DNA from 4 places in the Saccharibacillus sp. WB 17 genome. Region 3 is predicted to be linked to each of the others. Evidence: riboswitches for the same ligand, from Rfam matches in the RefSeq annotation. Region 3 holds a riboswitch; each other region holds the start of a gene.

Region 1 (7,274 bases), on a different contig from region 3:
GGCCTTCTCCGGGGAAGTAGCGGGCGCGCAAATTGTTGGCGATCGTTTTGCGGCGCTGCGTGAAGGAAGCCTGCACGAGCGTGAAGAAATGCTCCTCGTCTTCCAGCTCCACGGGAGGCTTCTCGCGCACCTTGAGCCGGATCACGGCGGATTCGACGTTAGGCTGCGGAATGAACACCGTGCGCGGCACGATGCAGACCAGTTCCGGCTCGCTGTAATACTGCACGGCGATGCTGAGGCTGCCGTATTCCTTGCCTCCCGGCGAAGCGGACATCCGCTCGGCAACTTCTTTCTGGATCATGACGACGATATTTTCGAGCGGCAGCTTTTCTTCGAGCAGCTTCATGAGGATCGGAGTCGTCACGTAATACGGCAGGTTGGCGACGACGCTGACTTTCTCGCTGCGCGCGAACGATTCCTCGAACAGCGCCTTCAGGTCCACTTTGAGCACGTCCGCCTGGCGGATCGTCACGTTGCCGTAGGGCCCCAGCACGTCCTGGAGAATCGGGATCAGCCTGCGGTCGATCTCGACGGCCGTCACTTCCCCCGCGTTCAGGGCAAGCTTCTCCGTCAGCGCACCGATGCCGGGTCCGATCTCAAGCGCTCCCTTGGTCGCGTCCAGATCGGCCGCGCCCACGATTTTGGCGAGAATATTTTGATCGATCAGAAAGTTCTGACCGAGACTTTTTTTGAATGAAAACCGGTGCTTGTCGATAATTTCCTTGGTCCGCTTCGGCGAAGCGATGCCTTCTCTTTCGTTCATGAACTCACGATCCTTCGTTTTCGATTTGGGACAGCGCGTCCACGAACTCCTGGCGGGAGATCTGGAACATGCGCAGCCGGTTATGGAATTGCTTGCCGTTGCAGTAGCCGATGCCGAGCAGGTTGCCCATCGCCATCCGCCTTGCCGCCGCGTTCGGGTGCACGATCAGCCCGGTCTCGATCAGGTCCTGCCAGTCGATCTGGCTCTCCCCGCCCGGCATCTCCGTATGCACCCGCTCCAGCGCGCGGCGAATCGCTTCCGGCGAAGCGTTCTCGACGCCGATATCGCCTTTGCGCGTGGCATCGGCTTCGGGGATAAAAGCGTGCTTGCAGCCCGGCACTTTCTGCGCCACGATTTTGCGTATCCGTTCTCCCGCAAAATCCGGATCGGTCAAAATGATCACGCCCCGCCGCTCCATCGCCAGCTTGACGCGGCGAATTACCGCCGCCCCGATCGCCGACCCTCCGGTCTCGATCGTGTCCGCGTCGACCGCCCGCTTGATCGCGACCGTATCGTCGCGCCCTTCCACGACAATCATTTCTCTGATCATGTGTCCGCTCCTTTGGCTCTCATAACAAAAAGAAGAGGAGAACCTCCTCTTCTTCGGTTTCGTTTCCTATACGGTTGATTATAGCATCCGGCGGCCGTCAGCGTAAACGCCCGCTTCGGAAACAAACTTCGTTACGGCTTGTTCGGTCCGATTACGTAAATCGTCAGACCGGATTTGCGGCCGAAGTTCAGCGCAGCTCCGAGGCTGTCGTAGTACATGTCGATTTTCTTGCCTTTGATCGCGCTGCCGGTGTCTTCCGCTTTGCGGTATCCGTATCCTTCGATATAGACCCACCATCCGAGCGGAATCACGTTCGGATCGACGGCGATCGTACGACCTTCGGTCACGGTCGTGCCCGTTGCGGTGCGTGTTCCGATTCCCGGTTCTTCCGAAGAATAAGCGGTAGCGGCCACACCGGTCAGCACGGTTTTATATTCGAATCCTTTGGCGGACGAGGAAGACTTGACGGAGGCCGCTTTGGCCGACGGTTTGGCGGCGGCTGCCGGCTCAAACGTCTTCTCGACGACCGGCTCTTTCGTGCCGACGGCGATGATCTTGTCCTGCTTTTCGGTTTTGACTTTTTTGTCGACGACGTACTTGGTTACGAATTCTCCGTCTTGATATACCTTTTCGACCTTGTGGACCACGACGCCTTCGACGCCGGCCTGGACCGTTTTGGTTTTGCCTTTCAGCAGCGAGGAGTCTTCTTTTTCGATCGTCTTGTACGGAACTTTAACTTCCTGATCGGCCGTAAACTTGTTGATGCGATACACGGATACGTCGGCGTTCTCCGTCAATGGAGCCGTAGCGCCCGGATACACTTTGTCGTGTTCGCCTAGCTCGATGTCCATCGCGGACAGCGCGCCTTCAACCGTTCTTTCGGTCGTCAGGGTCTTTTGCGATTCTCCGCCTACCGTCAGGTTGATCGGAATGGCGGTCGTGATCGCGATCTTGCTGTCCGCTTCGACGGCGGCGCTCAGCGGTACGGAGATCTTGTCGTGCGTGCTGAACGGGATTTCCCATCCTTCAAGCGCGGCGGCTACCGTTTTCTCGGCGGTATAGGCCTGCTTGCTTTTGCCGTCGACAGATACGGTGACCGGTACGGCCGTGGTGATGTTCACCGCTCCGCCGTTTTGGACGGGGGAGCTGACCGGTACCGAGATTTTATCGAATTGGCCGAGCTCGACGTCCCAGCTTGCGAGCGCCGCGGCTACCGTTTTCTCGGTCGTGAAGCGCTTCTGGCTTTTCTCGTCGATCGTCAAGGTGACGGGTACGGCCGTCGTGATCGCAATGCGATCGCCGTCCTGAACCGAAGCGCCGAGCGCCATCGATACGTCGTCTTGAGGCTTCAGGCTGAGCGAATGCTCGTCCAGCAGTTCCTGAAGGCTGCCTTTATGCGTGCTTACCGCTTGTTCTTTTCCGTCTACGATCAGCACAATATGCTTCTCGGCCTGTGCATACAGTCCGAGCAGTACCATCGTCACGACTGCGACGACGAATAGTGCGACACCCAAAATTTGAAGCCCGTTCTGGCGTTTCCAACGCCAAGCGTAAGTCATGCTGGATGATCGTGAACCATGGGTGTCTTCTTTGGTGAAAATTCCCACTCTTCCGTCCTCCTCCATAGCCCCGCCGTCAAGTGCATACATAGAAAAATTGACGCGACTACTTGCTATTTTTTCGTAGAAACGGGCAGCGCAAAAAGCGTGCTTCCCGTATGTTCCTCCCGATTCCGATCGGAGAACACGTCTCTACGTTCATCCCAGTCTAAAAGCTCAGCCTTGAATCCCACACTTATGTACGCTGTTCCCTCCGGCAGAACTGCCATAAAACAAAAGAAGCCTGTGGAAAGAGCGGCTCAAGAAAACTTAAGAGGACTCTTCCGCGGGCTTCCCTCTTATAAAATCGACAAGTTGACGATCTGAGGAAAACATAAGGCGCGTGGCTGCCTCTCTCTTATTGTGCGCTTACGAGGTTAGCTGTCGGGTTCGGACGAAGAGAGTCGTCCTATGTCGGTTCTTCCGCTCATGGCGAGAAGACCTCCAATTCACCCCGTAGACCCAGTTGAAAAGGAATCGACCACGGGCTGCTTTCACCGAACGGTAAGTTCGGAAATCATAATCGGCAGACCGCTTCGGGTTCCCCCGTTCTTCGTCATTCCTGACGAAGATTCAGCGAGACGGTACATGAATTTGTCGGATTAACCGAACATACGGCCGGATTAATCACTGACAAGATAATAGCTTTTTTCGCAGGCGTTTGTAAAGCCGCTCGTTTTGACGTATTTCAGAGTAAAAGGTTAAAAGTTTGTAATCTTCTGCCCTTTTTTGGACCTAAGAGATTAATATCTCGTAAATACTCTTCTTTTCACTGCATTTGCTCTCTTTAAGAACCGATACCAAAAAGTTTATTCGCATTTTTCATTGTCTGTTCGGCAATTTCTTCCAGAGAAATTCCTTTTAGCTGGGCAGCCGTCTCTGCGACGAGACGAACGTAAGCCGTCTCGTTGCGTTTTCCGCGGTACGGATGCGGCGTCAAATACGGCGCATCCGTCTCGATCAGCAGCCGGTCCATCGGCGTCTTCTCGAGCACCTCTTTAGGCTGCTTGGCGTTCTTGAAAGTGACCGGCCCGCCGAACGAGAGATGGAAGCCCAGATCGAGGCAGATTTTGGCTGTTTCCCAGCTGCCGGAGAACGCATGCATGATGCCGCCGACTTCCGAAGCGTTTTCTTCCTTGAGGATTCGGAGCGTGTCTTCGTGGGCTTCACGGTTATGGATCACGATCGGCAGCTTGACCCGTTTCGCCAGCGCGATTTGCTCCCGCAGCACCCGCTGCTGAACGTCTTTGGGCGATTTGTCCCAGTGGTAATCGAGCCCGATCTCGCCGATCGCCACCACTTTCTCGTGAGCGCACAGCGATTCGATCCATTCCAGGTCGCCTTCCCGCATATCGATCGCATCGACGGGATGCCAGCCGATCGCCGCGTAGACGAACGGGTACTTGTCGGCCAGCGCAAGCGTCGTCGGAATGGTCTCGCGGTTGAAGCCGATATTGACCATCCGGGTCACGCCCGCTTCGACGGCCCGAGCCATCGCTTCGTCCCGGTCCGCTTCGAATTCCGGCGCGTCCATATGAGTATGAGTATCAAATAACATAATGATCTCTCCTTTTCATAAAAATAGGCTGCCGAGACTCGGCCGCCCAATGTTTTTCACCAAGTTAAGACTGTTTTTCAAACAGAAAAAATTCGCGACTTCTGGCTCGTTTTCGGCAAAAATGCGCTTAATCCGGCGAAATCGGGAAAATCGACGCGATTTTTGACGGTAGCTTCGAGATGACTTCAGCGAGTTTGTGATGGGGGTAATACAAATGGTTTTTGCCCCGCTGCAGCCCGCTGATCGATCTAATAATATCGGAAACTTCGGAAATTTCTCTCAATTTATCCTGCTTGCCAAGCAAAAGGATCTGGCTGCCCCGATTGGAATCGTTCGGCCGGAATACGTCGTACGGCAGGTCGGTCGGAAAGTCAATTTCGAAATCGTATTCCGGATGCAGACCGACTTCGGCGAAGCTGCTTCGGATCTCTGCGATCGTCTCGTTGTCGATATGATCGACCTCTACATATTTATACAGCCTGCGATGCAGGAATCGGCAGCAGAGCTCGCTCAGTATAGGATCGGACTCTTCGCTCCACTGCATAAACGTCGTCTGGATCAGCGACTCGTCGAGCTTGAGATACTGCTTGACGGTCAGATTGTCTTCGAAAAGAGCGGGCAGCGGCTGCGGCAAAAATTGGAACGCGTAGCCTTCCCGGTACAGCTCTCCCGCCCGGCGGAAAATCTGGCGCAGGATAATCTCCGAGCTGCGCGTCACCGGATGGAAATAGACCTGCCAATACATCTGGTAGCGCGCCATCAGGTAATCTTCCACGGCGTGCATGCCGGACTCCTTCACCACGATTCTTCCATTATAGGGACGCAGCATGCGCAGGATGCGATCAATATCGATCGTTCCGTAATTGACCCCCGTGAAATAGGCGTCGCGCAGCAGGTAATCCATCCGGTCCGCATCGAGCGGGCTCGTGATCAGGTTGACGACGATCTTCTTCTCGTAGTCTTTGCGAATGACCGACGCGACGCGCTCCGGCAGATCCGGCGACACTTCGCGCAGCACCCGGTTGACGTCGGTATCGCCGAGAATGATTTTGCAGGTCCAATCTTCGTGGTCCATATGGAAAGCTTCTTCGATCGAATGGGAAAAAGGTCCGTGTCCCAGGTCATGCAGCAGGGCGGCGCACATCGCGACCAGATTTTCTTCGACCGGCCAATCCGGGTAATTGTTGCGTTCGAATTGGGAGATGATGCGCCGGGTAATCTCGTAGACGCCGAGCGAATGCGAGAAGCGGCTGTGCTCGGCTCCGTGGAAAGTCAGATACGTCGTCCCCAGCTGCCGGATTCGGCGCAGCCGCTGGAATTCAGGCGTGTTGATCAGCGACCAGATCGTCCGATTCTGTACGTGCACGTAATTGTGAACCGGATCTTTGAAAACTTTCTCTTCCCGCAGCGGCTTGATGTCGTTCGGCATTTTTTCACTCCTTTGAATCGGAATAGGAAATGTAGTTCCAATGTCGCATTTTGTCGTCGCAATGATGCCTGGATCTGCTGCAAAATATCGCCGGAAATCGATTATTTCTTTCTTTTTTAGTCGATTTTTAGACAATTTTCTGCCGAACTTGATTTTTTATCAAATTTTAAGGAAATATTCAGCGTTCTCGGGTTGACTGTTCTGGGAAACATTGTTATTATGAGGATCATAAAAGCTAGAACAATGTCGAAAAATGACATTGGATGGACGCATAAGCCCAGCACTCCTTCAAAAGACGGAATGATTCGCTGTTTGCGCAACCTTCCGCTATCCTTTTAAACTTATACTTCTTGGGAGGCAATATATCATGATGAAATCGACTGGCATTGTAAGAAAAGTAGACGAACTGGGACGGGTCGTCATCCCGATCGAACTGCGCCGCACCCTCGGAATCGGCGAGAAGGACGCGCTGGAAATTTACGTCGACGGCGAACGCATTATGCTCAAAAAATACGAACCGGCCTGCATTTTCTGCGGCAACGCCGACAACGTGACTTATTTCAGAGGCAAGATCGTGTGTTACGACTGCGTTTCCGAAATCCCTGCTCCAATAGCAAAATAAAAAGTCTGCAAAGACTTTTTAGAAATGCTGGGTTACGAAATAAAAGTCTCGATCCACTTTTTATCCCATCCCCATCAATTCTAACTTCTTTTGCTTCTCCTTGCACGTTTACGCCTCCGAACCGCCGATCTTCGGCTCCGGAGGCGTTTTTTTATGCACTTTTCCACTTTTGCAATTTTCCCGTGCGTTGTTCTAATCCAGCAAAGCGTTATAGACGTCCCGCTTGGACAGTCCCCGGTCCGCGGCCACTTTTTTCATGGCGTCTTTGCGATTCAGGTTGTCCTGCGCTTCGTAATGGGCTACATGCTCTTCGAGCTCCAGCTCCTGCCACCAGGCATCTTTGCGTTCCTGGGCTTCCTGCGCGCTTTCGCCTTCGACCGCAATGCAGTATTCGCCAAGCGGCGGATGATCCTTCATATGCTGCAGCAGTTCGTCCAGCGTGCCGCGGGCCACTTCTTCATGGCGCTTGGTCAGCTCGCGCGCGAGCGCCGCCCGTCTCGGGCCCCAGGCTTCCAGCATCGCTTCGACCGCCTTGATCACCCGATGGGGCGATTCGTAGAACAGCAGCGTGCCTTCGAGGCGTCCCAGCGCGTCCAGCGCTTCGCGCCGGTCTTTGTTGTCGCGGGGCAGGAACCCGGCAAACGTGAAGCGTTCCGTGGACAAGCCCGACACGATCAGCGCCGACAGCGCGGCGTTCGCTCCGGGGATCGGAACGACGGCAATTCCGGCTTCGATCGCCAGCTTGACCAGGTCC
Region 2 (7,274 bases), on a different contig from region 3:
CGGCGGAAGCGGGCGCGTGCGGTTCATGAACTCTGCGGACGATCCGGCCTATCAGGCCAAGCTTGAGCGCGCTTGGGGGATTCTGAACGGCGTGACGCTTTGAGTTTTGAATAGGAAAAGAACCCGAAAAAACCGGCAAAAAGCTCCCGCCGCGTACGGTCGGAGCCTTCACGGAAGCTGCGTGGACGTGCGATCCGCCTTTCCGATCTTCGAAGCCTGCGACTCGTCTCAGGCTTTTTTCTCGCGCCCGCACAGGGCAAATCCCGCTCCGAACGAACGTCCCGCAAGGCCGGGCAGGTTGCTCAAAACGACTTCGTTTCCACATATGAAAACGGTAACAAAATCCGCTTTTCGACCTAAACGGCCCATCAAGCTCCGGCAAAGTGCCGCAGGCTGCTTTTTCAGCCGCATTTTCAGAGCTAAATCGAGCAAACGGGAGGTTTTCCGCGAAAAGGAAAGATCCGGCTTCGTGGGAGATTCCAATGTCAGCTTTTAACGCCCAAACCCGCAAAAAACGCTCAGGTTCATCCTTTACACGAGGTGTCAGAAGGGGTTAAGATACGGTTCATAAAAGCTGCATATGACCGCGCGAGGCGCAGGGGAAATGCCGCTTCTTCCCGGACTTTCGAAGCTTGGCACATCGAACGTTCCGGCATGCCGCCCACTTTTCGGAAAGGATGATGAGATTCGTCACTCGAACACGAAGACCCAGATTAGACTGCTGAATTTTTCGATAAAAACGGGGGAACCGATCGAGACGCCGCACAGGCGCTCATGGGGTGAAGCCTGACGCTCTCCGGTACGCCGGATCTGCGGCAGGCGGGGCGACTCTTGCGTCCCAATCCGTCAGCTAACCTCGTAAGCAGAGCAGGAGAGGTGACCTTTTTCGCATCTTTCGAAAACCAGGCCATTCTCGCACGTCACACCGGAGCCACATCAGCAGAGGAGGAAAAAGCATGTCGGATGCCATGATCATCATGGCCATTCTGGTCCTTACGGCCGTATCCGCGGGATACATTCTCTGGACCGACCGTACGGTCCAAGCCAAAGAGCAGCGCCGTTAAGCGCGAGCTTGTCAGGGCCGTACGTCCCCATACCGTCAAATGAACCGAAGCCGCGCCGCGGGAGATCCAGCCGCCGCGCGGCTTCTTAACGTCCGCTTGCAGGGATCGCCCATTCTTTTCCGCATCCGGTCTGCCCTTGGTCGATTGTCAAATACCGAGAACTATGGTAGACTGAAAATGCTGTTTTCCATTTTAGAAACTCTGATTCAATCGATACAGGATACGCGGCTTACGCTTAGGAGGTTAAACGACATGGAAATCTTTCTGAAGGTAGTTCTCTTGATCTTTGCTGTCGGTGTGATCACGGTCGTACTGCTGCAAAAAGGCAAAAGCGCAGGCTTGGCCGGCGCAATTTCCGGCGGTGCGGAGCATCTGTTCGGCAAAAGCAAAGCTCGCGGCATGGACTTGGTGCTTGAGCGCACGACCGTCGTACTGGGTGCCGGATTCGTAATCATGGCGTTGTTGACTACGGCTCTGACCAACTAACCCGGCGATCGGGGCGGTTGGACTGCCCGGGAAGCCTTCGTTGATCCTTGGATTCAAGGGAGACGAGGGCTTTTTTTTGTATATATTCAAATAAATGCGCACGAAAAAGCAAGCAAGGATTAAGCATGCGCCAGCGCGGGTACTTTTAACGTATAATAGAGAATGTAGAAGAAAAAATCGAGCATTCGCGATCTGCAGCCGATCGGGCGGTCTGTAGGCAGCCGGAGCCATTTTGAGGTGATAACCATGATAACGGAAGATATGCTGCTGGGCTTTATGCGCGAGAGCGCCTACAAGCCGATGACGCACCAGGAACTGGAGCAACATTTCGGCATCGACGATGCGGAACAGTTTCGGGAGTTTATGAACATGCTCAACGGACTTGAAGAAGAAGGCAAGATCGTACTGACGCGTACCCAGTGCTATGGCGTACCGGAACGTATGGATTTGCTGCGCGGACGTTTGCAAACGCATGCCAAGGGCTTCGGTTTCCTGATTCCCGAGGATCGCGAACACGCGGACGTATACATTAACGCGAACGACATGCTGAGCGCGATGAACGGCGATACGGTGCTGATTCGCATCGCGTCGCGCCGTTCTTCGAACGGACGCATGGAAGGCGAAGTGGTGCGGGTCGTCAAGCGCGCCGTGACGCAGATCGTCGGCACGTACCAGGACGAGGAATCGTTCGGCTTCGTGCTTCCGGACGACAAGCGCATCACGCGCGACATCTTTATCCCGGCCGGACGGTCCGGAAGCGCGCTGAACGGCCAGAAGGTCGTCGTGAGCATTATCGCCTACCCGGAAGGCCGCGCGGCGGCCCAGGGCGAAGTTATCGAAGTGCTGGGCTATAACAGCGACCCGGGCGTCGACATCCTGTCGATCATCCGCAAGCACCAGCTGCCGGAGTCTTTCCCGGACGAAGTGCTCGAAGAAGCGCAGCAGGCGCCGGAGACGATCTCCGACGAAGAGATCAACAGCCAGGGCCGGCGCGACCTGCGCGGCAAGCAGATTGTCACGATCGACGGCGAAGACGCCAAAGACCTGGACGACGCGGTCAACGTGGAACGCCTCGAGAACGGCAACTACGTGCTCGGCGTGCATATCGCGGACGTCGGCTATTATGTCAAAGAAAACTCCCAGCTCGATCAGGAAGCGTATAACCGGGGCAGCAGCGTGTATTTGGTGGACCGGGTCATTCCGATGCTGCCGCCGCGCCTGTCCAACGGCATCTGCAGCCTGAATCCGCGCGTGGACCGTCTGACGCTGTCGTGCGAGATGGAATTCGACGCGTCGATGAAGCTCGTTCGCTACGATATTTTCAAAAGCGTGATCAAGACGGTCGAGCGCATGACGTACAAAAACGTGCGCCGCATGCTCGAAGAAGAAGATCCGGAACTGCAGGAGCGTTACGGCTATCTGGCCGACACGTTCCGCACGATGCAGGAGCTGGCGCTCAAGCTGAACGGACGCCGCATGAAGCGCGGCGCGGTCGATTTCGACTTCGAAGAAGCCAAAGTGCTGCTCGACGACCAGGGCAAAGCGATCGACATCGTGACGCGCGAGCGCTCGATTGCCGAACGCATCATCGAAGAGTTCATGCTGGCGGCGAACGAGACGGTGGCGGAGCATTTCAGCAAAGCCAAAGTTCCGTTCCTGTACCGCATCCACGAAGACCCGGATCAGGAGCGTCTGGAATTGTTCGCGGCCTTCGCCGCCAATCTGGGCTATCAGGTCAAAGGCACGCGCGGAGGCACCATCCAGCCGAGCGAGCTGCAATCGCTGCTGGAAGAAGTGCAGGATACGCCGGAGCAAAAAGCGATCAGCACGCTGCTGCTGCGCTCGATGAAGCAGGCGAAGTACGATTCGGCCAATCTCGGCCACTTCGGCCTGGCGGCCGAATATTATACGCACTTCACGTCGCCGATCCGCCGCTATCCCGATTTGGTCATCCACCGGGTGATCGGGGAAGTGCTGGACCACGGCGGCAAGCTGTCGCAGTCGCGCGAGGAATACCTCAATATCCGCATGCCGGACATCGCGCAGCAGTCGTCGATTCGCGAGCGCGTGGCGGTCGATGCGGAGCGCGATACGGCCCAACTCAAAAAAGCCGAATTCATGCTGGACAAAGTCGGCGAGACGTTCGAAGGCGTGATCGGCAGCGTGACGAGCTTCGGTCTGTTCGTGGAGCTTGAGAACACGATCGAAGGCCTGATCCATATCAGCAACCTGACCGACGATTATTACCATTACGACGAGTCCCGCCTGACGCTGGTCGGCGAGCGCACGTCGCGCATCTTCCGCATCGGCGATCTGGTCGAGATCCGCGTGTCCAAGGTCAGCATGGAAGAGCATACGATCGATTTCGAGCTGGTGGATATGAAAAAGAGCGCGTTCCGCGGCGGCCGTGGAGGCCGCGGCGAAGGTGCGCCGAGCGGCGCACCTAGAGGCGGACGCGGCGACAAGACCGGCAAAGATAAAGGCAAAGGCAAGAAAAAAGGCAAAAAGCAGGGCGACGTCTTCCGTCCGAACGGAGCGGCAGCTCCGGCTCCGGCGGCGGGCACCGCACCTGCTGCGGCCGGCAGCGGCACGGCGGAAGCCGGCGCTCATACCAAAAGCAAGCGTACCCGCAAGCGCAAAGGCAAAGGTGGCGGTGCCGCCCTGCCTGAAGGCACGACGGTGATCGCGCCTGCGGCGCAAGCACCGGGCGCGGGCGACGAAGCCGGCGCTCCGGGCGGCGGCAAGCGCAGACGCAAAGGCGGCGGCGTGCCGGAAGGTACCGGCAGCGGCGAAGCCGGCACAGGCGCACAGCCACGCCAAGGCAAAGGCGGCCAGGATGGCGGCTGGACCTTCGGCGGCGTGCCGACCGGAGACGGCGGTACGGGCGCAGGCGCGGGTCAGGGCGCTCCGAGAGGCGAAGCCGGTTCCGAGCCGCGCAAGCCTGCGCGCAAAGGCGGCATTCAGATCGAAGCCGGCCAGGGCGGCGCAGATGCGTACAACGGCTCGCCGGGCGAAGCCGGCGAGCGGGGCAGTCGTCCGCCGGCTTCGGGCGGACGCGGCGGTGCCCGTCCGGGCCGCCCTGACGGCTCGAACGGCGCAGCGGGCAGTTCCGCGGGCGCAGCGAGCGGGGCAGGCGCGCCGGAAGGTGCGCGCGAACCGGGCAAAGGCAAATTTGCCTTCGGTTCCGGCACGGGCGGCTACGGCGGCGAGACGGCTACGTTCTCGCGCAACGGCAACGAACGGCCGAACAAAGGCGGCCGTTCCGGCGGCGGAGGCCGTCCGGGTTCGACAGGCGGCAGCCGTCCGCCGCGCAAAGACAAGTAAAAAGGTTCGGAGCGGCGGCTAGGCCGCATGGAAGGTCATGCAGCGGCGGCGGCTCGAGGATCGATCCGCCGCCGCTGTTGAAGCCCGAGAGCATGTCTTCGGCTGGGCAACCGCGGTTCCGGCCGCTAACGGATTGCATATCCGTTAGCGGCCTTTTTGCGGCATGAACCGCGAGCCAAACGATCTCTCGACCCGTTAACGTATCTTCCTCGATCGCCCGCCGCTCCTTTTCTTGCCTTTTCCAAAGACGGCTTGTTACAATTCGTTATAGAAGCGTTAAATAAAGAAGCAGAGGAGGTGCAAGACATGCCTAAAAATACGGAGCAGGGCAAAGTGCTCGCGCAGAACAAAAAAGCGTCCCACGATTATTTCATCGAGGATACGTATGAAGCGGGACTCGTGCTCACCGGCACGGAGATCAAATCGCTGCGCAAAGCCAAAGCGAATATCGGCGACGCGTTCGCGACAATCCGCGGCGGCGAAGCGTTTGTCCACAACATGCACATCAGCCCGTTCGAGCAGGGCAACCGCAACAACCCGGAAGATCCGACGCGCACGCGCAAGCTGCTGCTGCACAAAGTGCAGATCCGCAAGCTGATCGGTCAGGCCAAGCAGGAAGGCTACACGATCGTGCCGCTCAAAGTCTACGTACGCAACGGCTACGCCAAGCTGCTGATCGGCCTCGGCCGAGGCAAGAAGCAGCACGACAAGCGCGACACGGCCGCCAAGCGCGACGCGCAGCGGGATATCCAGCGGGCGCTCAAATCTCGCCAGCGTTAAGCGGGGGAGGCAGGCGGGCGTTCGACGGTCTGCCGAAGCCGGCGAGGCTGCGCGGCGAACGCGAGACCAGCCGAAAAGCGGCCGAAACGGCATTTTCCGGTTTTACGGTCGAGCGAGCAGGGTAATCTACCTTTACACCACGAAATGTGGTATAATCAAAGTCTGTGGGGAGTGCTTGCACTCCCGCGAACGGTTCTTTCTTTTATGGAGGGAAAGACACCGTGCGAACTTAAGGAACATACGGCTCGTGCCGGAACCTAGCGGTTCCAAGAACACGGCCCTTTAATCCGGAAGTTCCCTTTTACGAAAAATGCGCGCCGGCTTCGATCTTCGAAGGGCGACCTTTTTCCGACCAGGGGGCGTTTATGGATTCGACGGGGGTAGTTCGGGCATGGGTAGCGGGTAGTGGGGACGCGTCCGCTTTATCAACGCTAAAGCCTATTAAATGGCAAACAACAAACCAACTACGCTTTCGCAGCCTAAGAAACTGTGATGCGTGCTCTCGCCCGGCATCGCCTATGTGCCGGGATGAGGGCCCAACCCAATTAGTAGGCTACGCCGTCTAGTCTCCGCCTGGGGGTAGACGGAAGAAGACAATCAGGCTGACCCAACGCAGAGCCGGTTACGGGGCGCTGCTCGGGTGACATCAAAACTGTGACTACACCCGTAGAAGCCTATGCTGCGTTGCCTTCGGACAGGGGTTCGACTCCCCTCGCCTCCATACGTAATGAAATAAAAAATCGCTGACCAGCTAAATCGGTCAGCGATTTTTTAGTTGGACTAAGGATGAATTCATTGAAAAAAGCCTATATCAACTCTACAATGAGCCTATATCAGGATATTCGGAAAGGAACGATCGTGTTGAGTCGAACGGAAGATTATCTACGCAGCCTATTAAATGAGTTAAGAAATTTACCCGGAGAAACAGGTTGGATCGAATTTAAGCATAATAATAAAGATCCAGAAAAGATCGGCGAATATATTTCTGCGCTAAGCAACTCAGCTGCTTTGGAAGGTAAAAGTCATGCCTATATGATTTGGGGCTTAGATGACGATACCCACGATATTGTAGGAACGGATTTCAATCCGCATACTTCAAAAATAGGTAATGAAGAATTAGAGAGCTGGCTGCTTAGATTATTATCTCCTAAAGTGTTGTTTGTATTTTATGAACTTGAACAAGAAGTCGGTAGAACTACAATTCTTGAAATCGAACGCGCAACGGACAAACCGGTACAATTTAAAGGAACGGAATACATTCGAATCGGTTCTTATAAGAAAAATCTCAAAGATTACCCGGATAAGGAAAGAGCGTTATGGAGAGCCTTCGATAAAACTCCTTTTGAGGAACTAGTTGCAGCGGAGCATCTTGAGGAAACGGAGGTTCTACAGAAGCTGGATTACCCTTCCTATTTTCAACTGCTTGATATTCCACTGCCCGAAGAAAGAAAAAGCATTATCGAACAGTTACAGGGTGACCATATGATTATTAGAAATCTAGCTGGAGGATGGAATATTACCAATCTAGGGGCTGTTCTCTTTGCTAGAAAATTATCGGATTTTAACCACTTCAAACGTAAGCCAGTCAGAGTAATTATTTATAAAAATCGAGATAGAACT
Region 3 (7,274 bases):
GATGGCGTGCGCCAGCTTGTTCATGTCTTCCAACTCGCCGAGCGCGGCGATCAGGCCGACTACGGCGCCGAGAACGCCCAGCGTTGGAGCGTACATGCCGGCTTGGGAAAAGATTTGCGCGCCGACGCGGTGACGTTCTTCCATCGCGTGAATGTCTTCCATCAGCACGTCGCTGACAAATTCCTGATCGTTGCCGTCGATAATCATCCGCATGCCGTTGCGCAGGAAATCGTCGTCGATTTCATCCACTTTGGATTCGAGGGCCAGCAGGCCTTCGCGGCGGGTGATCGAGGCCCATTCCATGAACATGCCGACCAATTCGCTTTTGTCGATCATTTTCGGTTTGAACAGGAAGATTTTGACGAGCTTCGGGAAGTTTTTGAGATCGCTCATTGGGAAGCCGACGAATATGGTTGAAACGGTGCCCCCGATAATGATAAGATAGGCCGCCGGCACCATCAGGGAACCGAGCGGGGCGCCTTTGAGGATCATGCCGACGAAAATGGAGACTAGAGCTAGGACCAGACCGATAAGAGACGATAATTCCATGTAAGCACCTCATCCATGAGAATATAAAACATTCATAAGCACGGCCATCCCTGGCCTGTGTGTACGGCAAGAAACGAAACTGACCTACGTATGCGACCTTCGGGTACCTTGAGCGGTTCGATGTGCGGTTCCAGCCGGCAGCGGAATTTAACGCGATCAAGGTTCCCGGATGTGTTCGAAGTCTGGCCTTTCATGATCCGTCCGTTTGCCCGAGTAGGAAGGCTGTAACAGTCAAAATCGACGAAGCTGGTATCATGAAGTGGTTTTTGACTAAAAACACCCTACGGCTCGATATGTTTTTTATCGACAGGGGGAGCTTTTTTTTTAAGAGATAAATTGCGCTATAATGAAAATAAGATAGTCGGTTCACAATAATGTACGAAAAAGGAGCGGAAACAATGGGAGTTAAACACGGAAGAGATTACGCGGATATTTTGCAGGACTTGACGAAAGCGGTCTCATTGATTCCGGACAGCTATCTGTTTTTCGAGATGGAAGCGGAAGACTGGGAACGGATGGAGGCGCCGGACCGGCTGGAAGTGCATGAAGCGCTGGCCGAAGACCTGTTCTACGCGCTCGGCACTACGCCGTCAATTGAGGTGGGCAGCGCCGTGGTAATCCACGACACGGACCTGCATCGCATCAATATCCTGATCGGCGACAAACAAATGACGTTCGTGGCGTTGGTCTGAACCGCTTCGAAGAACGCGGGAGAGGTCTATGAAGCGGTCTATAATGAAAGAAGCCGTTAAGGAACCGGTATCCTAGCAGACCGGATACGCCGAACATGCCGCCGCGAAGATCTTCGCGGTCGGCAGCTGAACATGGATATCGTCATGGAAAGAATTCGTGCGCCGAAGCGGACGTGCGCCGGCTCTACGAGTCCGCGGGCGGCTGATACACCATACAGTAGAACGGCTTGAGGCCCGAAGGCGTCATCCGTTCGTAGAGATCGGTAATGGCGAAGCCGGCTTTGCGGTAGGCTTTGATGGCGCGCTGGTTCCACGTCAGCACTTCCAGGTCGATCTCCTGGCCCGGAATGCGCCGCAGCGCTTCTTCGGCGACGGCGCGCACGTAAGCCGCCCCTAAGCCGCGTCCGCATAGATCCGGACGCATGCCGATCCCGAGGCGGGTCGTGCCGCCGAGCGGGAAGAGCTGGGCGAACCCGCAGAAAAGTTCGCCCTCATAGACCGACATATACTGCTGTTCGCGCAGCTCGGGATCGCCGAATTCGATCCCGAGCTGTTTGACCTGCTCCCAGGGCATCCACCCGTAGATGTCGTACGGCGGCTCGTACCGCCAACCGCAAATGATTTCCGCTTCCCACTCCGTTAACGGACGAATATCGAACCTCTTCGCGTTCATGTTTCTCACTCCTGTTCAAAAAGGGATCACGAAATGTAAAAAAGGCGTTTAGGCGTCCGGGCGGCGGGTAATATTTCGTAACGACGAAAAAGATCGGCGCGTTTGAAACCTTTTCAGGCGCAGCACCGTTTAAAGGGCAAGAGAAACGGCGGCCGACGCCAAGCAGACATGAAAAAACCGCATCGGATGATTGCAGTCATCCAATACGGCCGTTATATTCATTACGCTCATTCATGAATTCGCATAAAAGCAGTCGAAGAAAAGGTTATTCGGCAACAAAAGAGTTATACGTGTACGTGCTCATTACGCGAGACGCACCGACATAACGTTCGGCATAATAACTAGAGCTCAGGTTGTCGTAACGAACTCCGTTCGAAGACGACGAATGGGCGAATTTGCCGTTGCCTACATAAATGCCCACATGCGAAATGCCTCTGCCCGTCGTGTTGAAGAAGACGAGGTCTCCGGCACGCAGGTCGCTGCGGTCGATCTTGGCTCCGGCGCTGTATTGCGACGAAGATTGACGCGGCAGATCCACGCCGAGTTTGTCGAAGACGTAGCTCGTGAAGCCCGAGCAGTCGAATCCGTTAAGGCTTGTGCCCGCAGTGCGGTATGGCGTTCCAAGTGCTGAATCGATTACGTTGTCCAATTGGGAATCTGCATGTGCGTTTCCTGCGCCCGCTACGCTAAAAGCGATGGCGAGTCCCATTACTGCGGCTGTCAGCTTCTTCTTCAAAGACATTGTACCCCTTCCGTTTTGCCTGCGAGGTTAGCTTAAGGATTCGGTTGAGAAGGTCCCCCTATGACTCCTTCGTTGCGAAGTCAATTCACCCATAACTGGTTCCCCCGCTCCCCGGTGCCGGAATTCGGCTTAGATCTTGGTTTGCACCGAAAAGCTTCGTGTCGGATCGTCGTTGTGTCGATATTTGAAGCAGCTTCTATGGCTTGAAGCAAAGTTTACAAAGTTGTTACTACTCACAAAACACATTGTAGCAAAGGACTTAGCCGTTGGCAAACCTTTATTTAACATTATTTTGGTGCGCGTTTGACGCGGACCTTCCACCAAAAGCAGCAATCCCGCACGGCTGCGCGGTTTTGCGGAAGTTAAAAAAGGTGACATTTGTTTGAATTCAAGTCGTTTCGCTATGGAAAAAACCTCTGAAAAGCGCTTAACCCTACGGTTTATCGAGCCGGTATCCGGGTTTTTTTGTTTTGCTTTCGTCTTTTTATCGGATAGAATAGAAGAAGATGAAGAGTTTTAAGAAAAAAGCATGTGTTTTTGCAAGAATTTGGATGAATTTATTCGCCGAAAGGGGCTCGGATTCCCGTTATGGACCAAAATCAGACAGGTAAAAAACAGCTTGGGCTCAATATCATCAGCAGCAGCCAAAAAAGCAGCAAGCATAAGGGCTTCGGCACGGGCGCCATCAACTTGAACAACGTATCCCCGATCATTATAGACGAAGGCGAAGCGAAGATCGACGTGGGCGCCATGCATGCCAAGAGCAAAGTGGAGCGCGGCATCAAGTTCACGGCCGAACGCGCCGATGCGGAAGGCGGCCGCCGGGTATGGCTCGTCTGGGTCGCGGTGGACAAGACGGAAGAAGGCGGCAGCTACGCGGGAGCGACGGCGTGCGAGATGTGGATCAACAGCGAGACGAAGCGAGGCTTCAAGATTCTCGCCGACCACGTGAACAAGCTCGATTACGCGATCAAGCGGAAGATCATTCTGAACGAGATGGACAACGAAGCGAGAGCGGCGCTCAAGACGCTGCTGACGGCGCACAACGAAGAATGGTGGAACCGTTCGCCGGAAGAACTCAAGCAGGCGTTGGACGTCTAACGGCCGCAATTTTGCGGCAGCGGCAAAAAGCGTCGGTCCCTTGCGGGATCGGCGCTTTTGCTTTTTTATTCTTACGGGCTTCCTCTCCGCTGCACCGTTACACAAAAAACGGTTTGGGCGAATGGGCTTTGTCTTTCACCGAGACGTACGGATGGTCCTTGAGGAAGAACCGCCACGGCTTGGCCGCGTATTCTTCCGCGTAATCGATATTGATGCGCGGTCCGCACAGCAGCTCCAGTGAAGAGGGATCGTCGCCGGCTTCGAGGTAGAGCGGGCTCGTCGGCACCGTCAGGCGGCAGCCGTTGAACGATTTGTCGACGTCGAGCGCCCGGCACAGCTTGCCCGGGCCGCCGGACAGGTCGGACGCTTTTTTGGATTTGATTTTGCGGAAAAAGCGCATGCGGCGTTCGTCTTCTTCGGTCAGCGGCTCCACGGCGCGGATCAGCACGGCCTGCGGATCGTCTTGTGATCCCGTGACGACGTTCAGGCAGTGGTACATGCCGTAGATCAGGTAGACGTAGGCCGTTCCGCCAGCGCCGAACATGATCTCCGTGCGCGGGGTGCGCCGGCCGCCGTAGGCATGGCTGCCTTTGTCTTCGATCCCTCCGTAGCTCTCCGTCTCGATGATCCGGCTGCGGATCTCCCCGAACTCGGTGCGGCGCACCAGAGTCTGGCCCAGCAGCCGCGGAGACGCCTCCAGCGCGGTCGAAGCGAACAGGAACGGAGGCAGCGGGCGGAAAGCGCCCTGCGCCGGGTGCGGCGTGAGTGGCTGCATCGGAATTCCTCCTTTTGGCGGATGATCGGTTGACTGCACCCGCGTTCTTCCCTATTTTAATAAACGTTCGGGGAAGGAGTAAATCCGCATCGAAGCGCAGCGTTCGCGTACCGGCGCCGGAAGTCGGTTTTTTTTGCCCGCAGCCGGTTTGCAGTCGTCGAAAGCACTAGGTCCCCATACCGGAATATGCTATAGTACTATAGAAGAAATCTTCGTTAAACGGATTGGAGCGGAAGCGCTATGCCAGGCATGAGCCGCGTCCTGATTACGATTGTCAGCAAGCAGGACGAAGAGACGGTGAAGCAGACGCTCGCCGGACAGCTTTTTCAAAAAGACAACGCCTTGTACGTCCGCTACGAAGAACCCGGCGCGAACGGCAGTCCGGGCAGTGTGCGAACGCTGGTCAAGGTCACGGAGGAAGAATTGAAAGTCATCCGCCACGGCGAGGTCGAATCGGAGCAGTCCTTCCGCCTAGGAAGCAGCCTGCCTGGTTTTTACCGTTCGCCTTACGCGCGTTTTGCGCTTGTTACCCATACCCGGGACCTGCGCGTGCGCATGCAAGGCGCTGCGGGAGAGATCCATTGGGCGTACGAGCTGGAAGTGCACGACGCCATCTCGGGCCATTTTGCCGTTAGCTTAACCATACAGGAGGAAGTCAACCGATATGACGATTAACCCGCTACAACAGCTTGAAGATACCGTGAAACAGGCCGTCGCCCAGGCGATCGCCAAAGCCGGCCTCGTGGCCGAAGCCGATATTCCGGACATCGCGCTGGAGGTACCCAAAGACAAGACCCACGGCGACCTGTCCACCAACGCGGCCATGCAGCTGACCCGCCTTGCCAAGAAGAACCCGCGCCTGATCGCCGAAGCGATTCTGGAGAACCTGGACCGCGAAGCGGCCGGGATCGAACGGACCGAGATCGCCGGACCGGGCTTCATCAACTTTACGCTGAACAAAAGCTATCTGTACCCGGTCGTCGGCACGATTGCGTCGCAGGGCGCCGATTACGGACGGATCGAGGACGGCAAAGGCAAACGCGTCCAGCTCGAATTCGTCAGCGCCAACCCGACCGGCAGCCTGCACCTGGGCCATGCCCGCGGCGCGGCCGTCGGCGATGCGCTGTGCAACGTGCTCGATTTCGCCGGTTACGACGTGACGCGCGAATACTATATCAACGACGCCGGCAACCAGGTGATGAACCTGTGCGTCTCGATCGAAGCGCGCTACCTGCAGGAACTCGGCCAGGACGCCCAGATGCCGGAAGACGGTTATTACGGCGAGGACATCAAAGGCTTCGCCAAGGAACTGGTCGAACTCGAAGGCGATCGTCTGGTGTCGATGAGCCAGGGCGAACGGATGGAATATTTGCGCACATACGGTCTGGAAAAAGAAATGCAGAAGATCCGCCGCGACCTGGACCGTTTCCGCGTGAACTTCGACGTCTTCTTCAGCGAAACGTCGCTGTACGAAAACGGCCAGGTGCTGGACGCGCTCGACGAGCTGCGCAGCCGCGGCGAAGTGTTCGAAGAAGACGGCGCCACGTGGCTGGAGACGACCAAATACGGCGACGACAAGAACCGCGTGCTGATCAAAAACGACGGCACGTACACTTACCTGACGCCGGACATCGCATACCACCGCGACAAGTACGCGCGCGGCTTCGACAAGGTCATGAACATCTGGGGCGCCGACCACCACGGGTATATCCCGCGGATGAAAGCGGCCATGCAGGGACTCGGCAACGATCCGGAGAAGCTGATCGTACTGATCGCACAGATGGTCAGCCTGTTCCAGGGCGGCGAGAAAGTCAAAATGTCCAAGCGGACCGGCAAAGCCGTGACGATGGAAGAGCTGATGGACGAAGTGGGCGTCGATCCGATGCGTTACTTCTTCACCATGCGCAGCATGGACTCGCATCTGGACTTCGACATGGACCTTGCCGTGTCGACGTCGAACGAGAACCCGGCGTTCTACGTGCAGTACGCGCATGCGCGTATCTGCAGCATTTTCCGCCAGGCCGAAGAGCAGAAGGTGACCGTGCTGCCGCTTGAGCAGGTCGACCTGAGCAAGCTGACGGCCCAGCACGAATACGACCTGCTGCGCAAGCTCGGCGAGCTGCCGGAAGAGATCCGCATCACGGCCGAAGGCTACGCGCCGCACCGCCTGACGCGTTATGTGTACGAAGTGGCCGCGATGCTGCACAGCTACTACAAAGCGGAGCGCTTCATTACGGAAGACGCCGCCGTGACCCAGGCCCGCCTGGCGCTGCTCGGTGCCGTGCGCACCGTCATTGCGAACGTGCTGCGCCTCATCGGCGTATCGGCGCCGGAACGGATGTAGGCGGCTTTTTTCCCGACATGTGAAAAATCGTCCGCGCTTCTTGCATTTTGCGCGCGGATGCGTTTTACTTAGGTTGACTTTTTCTGCACGACCGAATTGCATTACGTTTTGAGAGGAAGTGTCCATTTGGCACCTGCACCGATTGAATTGTCGATCGATACCGAGAAAATCCGCGAAATGCCCATGGTCGATCTGGCCTTTTTGATTTTGAAGAAAGCCAACGAACCTTACTATTATCCGGATCTGATGAAAGAAGTCGCGCGTCATCGCGGCCTTACCAACGAACAGGCGACGAACATGATTGCCCAGCTCTACACCGAGATCAACATCGACGGCCGCTTCGCGTGCGTCGGAACGAATCTCTGGGGTCTGAAACGCTGGTATCCGCTGGAGAAATC
Region 4 (7,274 bases), on a different contig from region 3:
CGAAAAAAGCGTGATCAATATGGAAACCGGACAGCGAGGATTTATCGTTACCGGTCAAGACAAATATTTGGACCCTTATAATGCCGGCCAACAAGAATGGGTCAAAGACTATGAAGCGCTGAACCTGTTGGTGTCGGACAATCCCGCGCAGCAGGAACGGCTGAGCCAGATCAAAGGCAAGATCGAAAGCTGGATTCGCACGGCCGGCGATGCAACGATCGCGATGAAGCGTGCCGGAGACGAGGCAGGCCTGGACCGGTTTTTCACGAATGACCCGGGCAAGCAGGACATGGATGCTTTCCGCGGACTTGCCTCCGATTTTATGGACACGGAAAAAGTGCTGACGCAAGAGCGCGTCAACAGCATGCACGAGAGCAACAAAATGTTGAAAAATATGCTGTTCCTGCTGATCCTAGTCATCCTGATCGTCTCGGTGCTGCTGGCGTGGTTCATCTCTTCGGGCGTGTCCCGCAGCCTCAAAGCGGTGACCGGAACGATCCGCGACATCGCTTCTTCCGGCGGCGACCTGACGAAGCGTATCGAAGTGCGGAGCAACGACGAGATCAAAGATCTCGGCGAAGCGACGAATCTGCTGCTGGTCAGCCTGCAGGACATGATTCGCGACCTCAAGGGCAACACCATCGAACTGCTGAACGCTTCTTCCGCTTTGCAGCAGGGCGCGCAGGAAAATTCCCGTTCCGTGAAGGAAGTGACGACATCGATCCAGCGCGTGGCGGAAGGTTCGGAGCGCCAGGTGTCGCAGACGGAAGATATTTCCGCGGTGATGAAGCAGACGACTTCCGGCCTTGAGCAGGTGGCGGGAGCCGCTTCCGGCGTGGCGGAGCTCGCCAAAGAGACGCGAGGCGTAGCCGCCGAAGGCGAACGCCGCATTCAGGCAAGCGTCGTGCAGGTGCAGGGCGTGGCCGACGCGTTCATGAGCATCCGCGGCAGCGTCTCGGAGCTGGCGGAACGTTCGAGCGAAGTGCTGTCGATTACGGGCTATATCTCCGAGACGTCCAGCCAGACGAATCTGCTCGCGCTCAACGCCGCGATCGAAGCGGCGCGCGCCGGCGAGCACGGGCTCGGCTTCAGCGTCGTCGCGTCCGAGATCCGCAAGCTCGCGGATCAGTCTTCCCGCTCGACGCAGGAGATCAGCCGGATCATCACGGCAATGACGACCGGCATTCGCACGATCGTCGAACTGGTCGAAGCCAGTTCCGGCAGCGTCGAGCACGGCGTCGCGTCGCTCAGCGACGCGGGCAGCGCCTTCGAAGCGATCGTCGAGCGCGTCAATTCGCTCAGCGGACAGATCGTGGAAGTCGCCGGCACCGTCGAAGAGATGTCGGCCGGTTCGCAGAGCGTGGACCGCTCGATCCATGAGATCACGCGCGTGACCGAAGAGATGGCCGCGCTGACCGAGGAAGTCTCCGCCATGAGCGAACAGCAATCGGCGTCGATGAACGAGATGGAGAGCACTTCGTTCCAGCTCAAGGAAATGGCCGATTCGCTGTCCGGCATCGTGGAAAAGTTCAAGATCTGATTCGGCTCGGACCTGTCGGCGCATGACGGCGACAGGCTAGCCATTCCAATAAGCCCGGTTCTCCAGATGGAGGGCCGGGTTTGTTTGGTGTATGCGGGTTATTTGGGGAGGGGAAGAAACGGCGGAAGAGTGAGCTAGCGAGACGACGAAATAGTGGGACAGCGGGGTTAAGGGACTGCAGGGGACCAGCTGAAGGAATGAATTGAACGCATGAATTGAACGCTAACGAATCTTCAGATCGCTATTTGCCGATTTTTCGCTGCTTTTGCAAACTAACGAATCGTCACATCCTTATGAAGCGCTAAACGGTCGTTTTAAGGCGATTTGCGGCAAATAGAATGATTACGATTCGTTAAGTTTCGATAAAAGCGGTCTTGTGGGCAAATAGCGCGACTACGATTCGTTACAGCGTTATACAGGGACAAACCCGGCTCTGCTGCGCCGTTCTGCGCTGTCACGCCGCTTTGCGCCGCTCGCCGCTTTGCCCGGCAATCCCCCGCCTTCGGCTTAGGACGCCGGAGGTTTTTTTCGCGCAGACCGAAAGGTTTTTTATGGAGCCTTTGTTCCTTTATAATGAGAGCAGGATATTACGGCAAAGCCGGATGCAAAAAAGGAGGAAGGCGAATATGTTTATCGTGAACGTGGAAGGCGCGATTCGCAAAGACGGGCGCTGGCTGCTGATCCGACGCGGAGCGGCGGAAGAACATGCGGCAGGCACGCTTGCGCTCGTGGGCGGCAAAGTGGAGACGCAAGGGGCGGAGTCGTCGATTCTCGAATCGACGCTGCGGCGCGAGATTGCGGAGGAAGTCGGCGTCTCGGTCGCGCGGGACATGAGATATGCGCACAGCACGTCTTTTGTGACGGATCGCGGCGTGCCGGTGGTGAACGTGATTTTTGCCTGCTTCTGGGAAAGCGGAGAAGCTTTTGCAGCCAGCCCGGACGAGGTAGCCGAGCTTGTATGGCTGACGGCGGAAGAAGCGCTGCGCCGCCCCGACGTGCCGGAATGGACCCGCGACAGCCTGAAGCGGGCGGAGGAAGCGCTGGTTGGGCTGAATGGGCAGGCGGGATAGACCGGCAGCAGATCCGCACATGCCTTGAAGCCGAAAAGCACGGAGACGAAGAAGAGATGCGAAGCTTGAGATACAGATTCGAAGTCGGCGACTAACCGGAATAACCTCAATAACCCGCCACCCCCGCACCAAAAAAGCGGTCCCCACTCGTATCGAACGAGCAGGAACCGCTTTTTTTTGCATAATCTAGAAGCTGTAATCTATAATCCTTACGCCTTACAAAGCCGTCTCCCGACCGCTCACCCGTGTGCCTGAACGTCCCCGTCCTTGCTCCACAGCTCCCGGAAATAGGCGCTGCGCGCCAGCAGATCCTCGAAGCGGCCCTGATCGACCAGTTCGCCGCCGCGCATAAGCAAGATGCGGTCGACGCTGCGAATCGCGTGCAGGCGATGGGCGACGATGATCAAAGTGCGGCCGCGGAAGCGGTCCAGCACCGTCTCCATGATGCGGCGCTCCGTGATGTTGTCGAGCGCGGAGACCGGCTCGTCGAGCACGACGAGGTCCCGCTGCTGGAACAGCACGCGGGCGAACGCAAGGCGCTGCTTCTCGCCGCCGGACAGCTTCATGCCGCGCTCGCCGACAGGCGTGTCGAGGCCTTCCGGCAGGCTGCGCAGCTTGTCGCCAAGCCTGACGTCGTCGAGCGCGCGCAGCAGCTCGGCTTCGTCGGCCGGTGCGTCGAACGCCAGATTGCCGCGCAGCGTATCGTCGAAGATCGGGGCATCCTGCGAAATGTACGAGGTGCGCGCGTACAGGCTGTCCAGGCACAGTTCGTCGATATCGAAGCCGTCGATCGTCAGCTGTCCCGAGTCTTTTTTGAGCAGGCCGAGCAGCAGCTTGACCAGAGTCGATTTGCCGCTGCCGCTGAGCCCGACGATCGCGGTCGACGAGCCGGCGGGCAGGGAGAACGAGACGCCGCGCAGCAGGGCGGGGCGGTCCGCGTCGTAGCGAAACGATACGTGTTCGAATCGAATGGTTCCCCGCAGCGTCTCCACCAGCCGCCCGCGGTTCAAATTGCGGTCTTCCGGCGCGTCAAGCGACCGTTCGAAGCGGTCGTAAGCCAATCGGTCGAGCCGGTAATTGACGTAGATCACGTTGAAAATCGCGATGGGCGAATACACTTTGTCGATCAGCAGCAGCAGCGCCAGCACCGTTCCGATCGTCGACTCGCCGGCGGCGATCTGCCGAATGCCGAGCGCCAGCACGACGATTTTGACACCGATGATCAGCAGCTCGAACAAGGCGAAAAAAGATTCGTGGACCATGCGGATCTGCACGTTTTTGCGTACGATGTCGTCGGTAATGCCGGTCAGCTTGCGGATCTCGTCCGGATAGCGGCGGTTCAGGCGGAATACGACCAGCTCCATGAAGCCGCGCACGGAATACCGGGACAGGCTCTCCTGGCTCGCCAGCAGCGAAGCCTTGATGGAATACAGGAAGCGCAGCAGCAGGCGGGTCAACAAGAACACGACCGCGTAACCGGCCGCGATGACGAGCATGATACCGGGACTGTAAAAGCCGATGAACAGAAGGCTGAACAGCAGCGTCGGCAGCAGCTCGTGCAGGATACGCAGGTAAAAGCCGTACACGATGCCCGCTCCGGCCTGCGCTCCGTTCTCGATGCTCTGGATCAGCTCGCCCGTGCCCAGATCGCGATAGGCGCGGTAATCCATGTTCGAGAGGCGGGCGAGCGCCAGCAGCTTGAGCTTCTCGGTGAGGCCGCGCGGCAGCTGCGTCTGCGGGTACTCCGCCGCGTAGTTCAGCAGGGCGCACGCGCCGAGCAGCACGCCGTAGAGCAGCAGCAGGCTGCCTAACTCGCCGAGACCGGAGGGGAGCGAGATCCGGTCGATCAGTCGTTGAAACGTATGAATGCCGTAAGCCGAAGCGAACTGCAGGGCGAAGCCGAGCAGCACGTACAGCACGATTTGTTTTTTGAACAGGGACACGCTATTTTTTAACACACCAAAAACCGCCTTTCAAAAGGGAATGAGTCGCTGCGGACGCAGCAAAAAGAGAAGGTTCCATGCAGCATCGTTGTCGTAAAACCAAGGGATGCGATCAGAGGGCAGAGAACCCCCTTGATAGCCGGTACGCGTTTTGATCCGGCCCGATCCTTAGCTACTTCGAACGATGCGGCAGAACATTCTCCTCGTCACCCCATTTGGAAAGATGGGTCCACTATAGCAAAAAAAGCCCGTTAGGGCAAAACCGAAAAAAAGTTCAAAAAAAGTTCGCAAGAAATGCAACCAAATCGACGGCCTGTCCGTCTATGTAGTATCTGATTAAAAGGAACGGTCCCCGGAGACGATAAAACCCGTTCCCCGGCTCGTGCGCCGGAAGGAACGGGTTAATGGAAGATGTTGATTGAAGCGAATATGGGTGTGATGGATATGAGAGAGTTGATGAAGACGAAGACGTGCGGAGAAAATCAGCTCTGAACCATTTGACCGTAAGACCAGTCGCTTGTTACGCGCTTGGCGGTCACGTAGCGTTTGCCCCAATACGAATTGGACAGGCTTGCGATGCTGACGCCTTTGCTGCTCGAAGAATTGGCAAACTTGCCGTTGCCTACGTAGAAGCCGACGTGCGAAATTCCGCGTCCCGTCGTGTTGAAGAAGACGAGATCCCCTACGCGGAGATTGGACTTGGATACGGTCGTGCCTTGCTGAGCCTGGCTTGCAGCCGTACGGGCCAGCGAAACGCCGAACTTTTTGAAAATATATCGGGTGAATCCGGAACAATCGAAACCTGAGGTCGTCGTGCCGCCGTATTTGTAAGGCGTGCCCGAGACTTGACTTACTGCGGCGTTAAGTGGTGCGGAGCTGGCGGCATATGTACTTGTGGCCCCCGACGTAAACAAAATGGCTGCTCCCAATACGGAAATGACAAGCTTCTTCAAAAATTTTTCCCCCTGATGCCTACGGAGTTAGCTAAGGGCTCGGTGGTAGGAATTTCCCTATACTCCCTCTGAAACAAGAATAATTCACCCGAAATGGTTCCCCCGTTTTCTTGCGTTAAGAAATTCGGCATTTATTAATATTTTGTAACTATTGATACTCTACCTTACTGACTATCGGTTTGTCAAACGCTCCTTTAAAACACAAAAAACTTATCGACATCGCATGATTATAACAGGCTGAAAACGAAACACAAGTGACAAATTTGTAATTATTGCTGGGAAAAACGCACGTATTTGTTACAATTGGCGGTACGGAAGGCTTCGCAAAGCCCGAACGTACAGCGTTGGATATTTCTTTTTCGGCAGTTTCGCCCTGTTCGACAATAGCTGCGCGCAAAAAAGTTTATTTAAAATGTTGGGATTTTATCTCTTGGATTGGTGCTGTTTTACCGATTTATGGTATAGAGGACTCGAGCGGGAGGGCCTGGAGATGAACAACAAAGATATTCAAGATGAGATGGAACGCCAGCGTCGAATTCTCCACCAGTTGGCCGACGAGTACGGTTTCCTCGATCAGCGCGTGCTGATGCAGTCGCAGAAGCTGGACGAATGGTTGAACGAATACGAACGCTACAAAAACGCATGACGGTTCATGTGAAGTTTTTTTATGAAAACGCTTGCCTGCTTACTGCTCTATTCAAGCGCGTAGCCTACGCGCTTTTTTGCGTTTGCCGTTAAATCGCCGTCTTGGCTTTCGGGAGCCCGATCTTTCGGGGTATACTTATAGAAGAAAATACGGGCATACGAGGAGGAAGCCGCATGGCAACGGAAATCGAACGCAAATTTTTGTTGGATCGCACGCCGGAAGAACTGATCGCCGCCGGATCGTTCCAGCGCCGCTCGCAGCAGACGATCGAGCAGACTTACCTGGCGCTGGACGAGCAGCAGGAGGTGCGCGTGCGCAGAATGGTCGACGCCGATACGGGCGAGGTCGAATATACGCATACGTTCAAGCAGGGCAACGGCATGAGCCGCGAAGAGATCGAATACTCCATTACCGAGAGCATCTACGGCCAGCTGTTCCGGGCTTCGGGAGCGGTGCCGCTGACGAAGACCCGGACGACGGGGGAATGGAACGGCTTCACGGTCGAACTGGACCGGTACGAACAGCTTGACCTGACGGTGGCCGAAGTCGAATTCGACTCGCTCGAAGAGGCGCAGGCGTTCTCTCCGCCCGATTGGTTCGGCGAAGATATCAGTTCCAAGCGCGAATACAGCAACAAAAAAGTGTGGAAAGAACTGCAAAACCGCGCTTGAGGCCCGGCCGCTTCGAAAGAGTCGGCGCCGCAGGGCGGCCATATGTTACAATAGAGCCAATTCGTCCGCTTTCCGGCGGACAAATTTACGAAAGAGGTGAGGACTATCACGGTTCAAATTCATGTTCAACAAACGCCTAATCCCAATTCGGTTCGGGTCGGAGCGGATTCCGTCCTGTTCGAAGGTCCGAAAAGCACGTCGGTCAAAGCGGGAGAGCCGAGCGAGCATCCGCTGGCTGCGGCGCTCGTCGAAATCGACGGCGTGGACAACATTTTCGGCATGCGCGACTTCGTAACGGTCAGCAAACTGCCGGACGCGAGCTGGGACGATATCCTGCCCCAGGTCGAAGAAGCGTTCCGACGCGTATATCCATAGGATGCAGGTTTCGCTTGCCGAAGCCTTGATATCCTGATCGACGAACGTCTCCTCCGACGGCATTGGGTTTCGCTTT

Evidence for each region. Region 3 has a riboswitch for cyclic di-AMP ahead of FTE24_RS02585 (C40 family peptidase). Riboswitches for the same ligand answer to the same signal wherever they lie in the genome.
Region 1: another riboswitch for cyclic di-AMP. It lies ahead of FTE24_RS01915 (ubiquitin-like domain-containing protein); the one in region 3 lies ahead of FTE24_RS02585 (C40 family peptidase).
Region 2: another riboswitch for cyclic di-AMP. It lies ahead of secG (preprotein translocase subunit SecG); the one in region 3 lies ahead of FTE24_RS02585 (C40 family peptidase).
Region 4: another riboswitch for cyclic di-AMP. It lies ahead of FTE24_RS16475 (C40 family peptidase); the one in region 3 lies ahead of FTE24_RS02585 (C40 family peptidase).

Annotation. Positions count from the first base shown of each region.
Region 1 covers NZ_VPFK02000006.1:9,195-16,468, reverse strand. Annotated here, with positions in the region: gene rsmA (16S rRNA (adenine(1518)-N(6)/adenine(1519)-N(6))-dimethyltransferase RsmA) at 1-763, opposite strand, end outside; gene rnmV (ribonuclease M5) at 768-1,313, opposite strand; gene FTE24_RS01915 (ubiquitin-like domain-containing protein) at 1,445-2,872, opposite strand; cyclic di-AMP (ydaO/yuaA leader) riboswitch at 3,262-3,500, opposite strand; gene FTE24_RS01910 (TatD family hydrolase) at 3,699-4,469, opposite strand; gene FTE24_RS01905 (HD domain-containing protein) at 4,597-5,898, opposite strand; gene FTE24_RS01900 (AbrB/MazE/SpoVT family DNA-binding domain-containing protein) at 6,266-6,520, shown strand; gene rsmI (16S rRNA (cytidine(1402)-2'-O)-methyltransferase) at 6,713-7,274, opposite strand, start outside.
Region 2 covers NZ_VPFK02000042.1:49,527-56,800, forward strand. Annotated here, with positions in the region: gene murI (glutamate racemase) at 1-103, shown strand, start outside; cyclic di-AMP (ydaO/yuaA leader) riboswitch at 710-881, shown strand; gene secG (preprotein translocase subunit SecG) at 1,317-1,550, shown strand; gene rnr (ribonuclease R) at 1,797-4,874, shown strand; gene smpB (SsrA-binding protein SmpB) at 5,181-5,654, shown strand; RNA gene ssrA (transfer-messenger RNA) at 6,010-6,378, shown strand; gene FTE24_RS18995 (ATP-binding protein) at 6,450-7,274, shown strand, end outside.
Region 3 covers NZ_VPFK02000009.1:12,661-19,934, reverse strand. Annotated here, with positions in the region: gene motA (flagellar motor stator protein MotA) at 1-549, opposite strand, end outside; gene FTE24_RS02595 (hypothetical protein) at 948-1,241, shown strand; gene FTE24_RS02590 (GNAT family N-acetyltransferase) at 1,426-1,914, opposite strand; gene FTE24_RS02585 (C40 family peptidase) at 2,180-2,650, opposite strand; cyclic di-AMP (ydaO/yuaA leader) riboswitch at 2,658-2,796, opposite strand; gene FTE24_RS02580 (YwhD family protein) at 3,245-3,757, shown strand; gene FTE24_RS02575 (DNA-3-methyladenine glycosylase) at 3,855-4,532, opposite strand; gene FTE24_RS02570 (DUF1934 domain-containing protein) at 4,773-5,207, shown strand; gene argS (arginine--tRNA ligase) at 5,197-6,876, shown strand; gene rpoE (DNA-directed RNA polymerase subunit delta) at 7,054-7,274, shown strand, end outside.
Region 4 covers NZ_VPFK02000029.1:151,248-158,521, reverse strand. Annotated here, with positions in the region: gene FTE24_RS16490 (methyl-accepting chemotaxis protein) at 1-1,540, shown strand, start outside; gene FTE24_RS16485 (NUDIX domain-containing protein) at 2,167-2,610, shown strand; gene FTE24_RS16480 (ATP-binding cassette domain-containing protein) at 2,850-4,568, opposite strand; gene FTE24_RS16475 (C40 family peptidase) at 5,036-5,506, opposite strand; cyclic di-AMP (ydaO/yuaA leader) riboswitch at 5,508-5,646, opposite strand; gene FTE24_RS16470 (aspartyl-phosphate phosphatase Spo0E family protein) at 5,997-6,152, shown strand; gene FTE24_RS16465 (CYTH domain-containing protein) at 6,326-6,823, shown strand; gene FTE24_RS16460 (NifU N-terminal domain-containing protein) at 6,920-7,198, shown strand.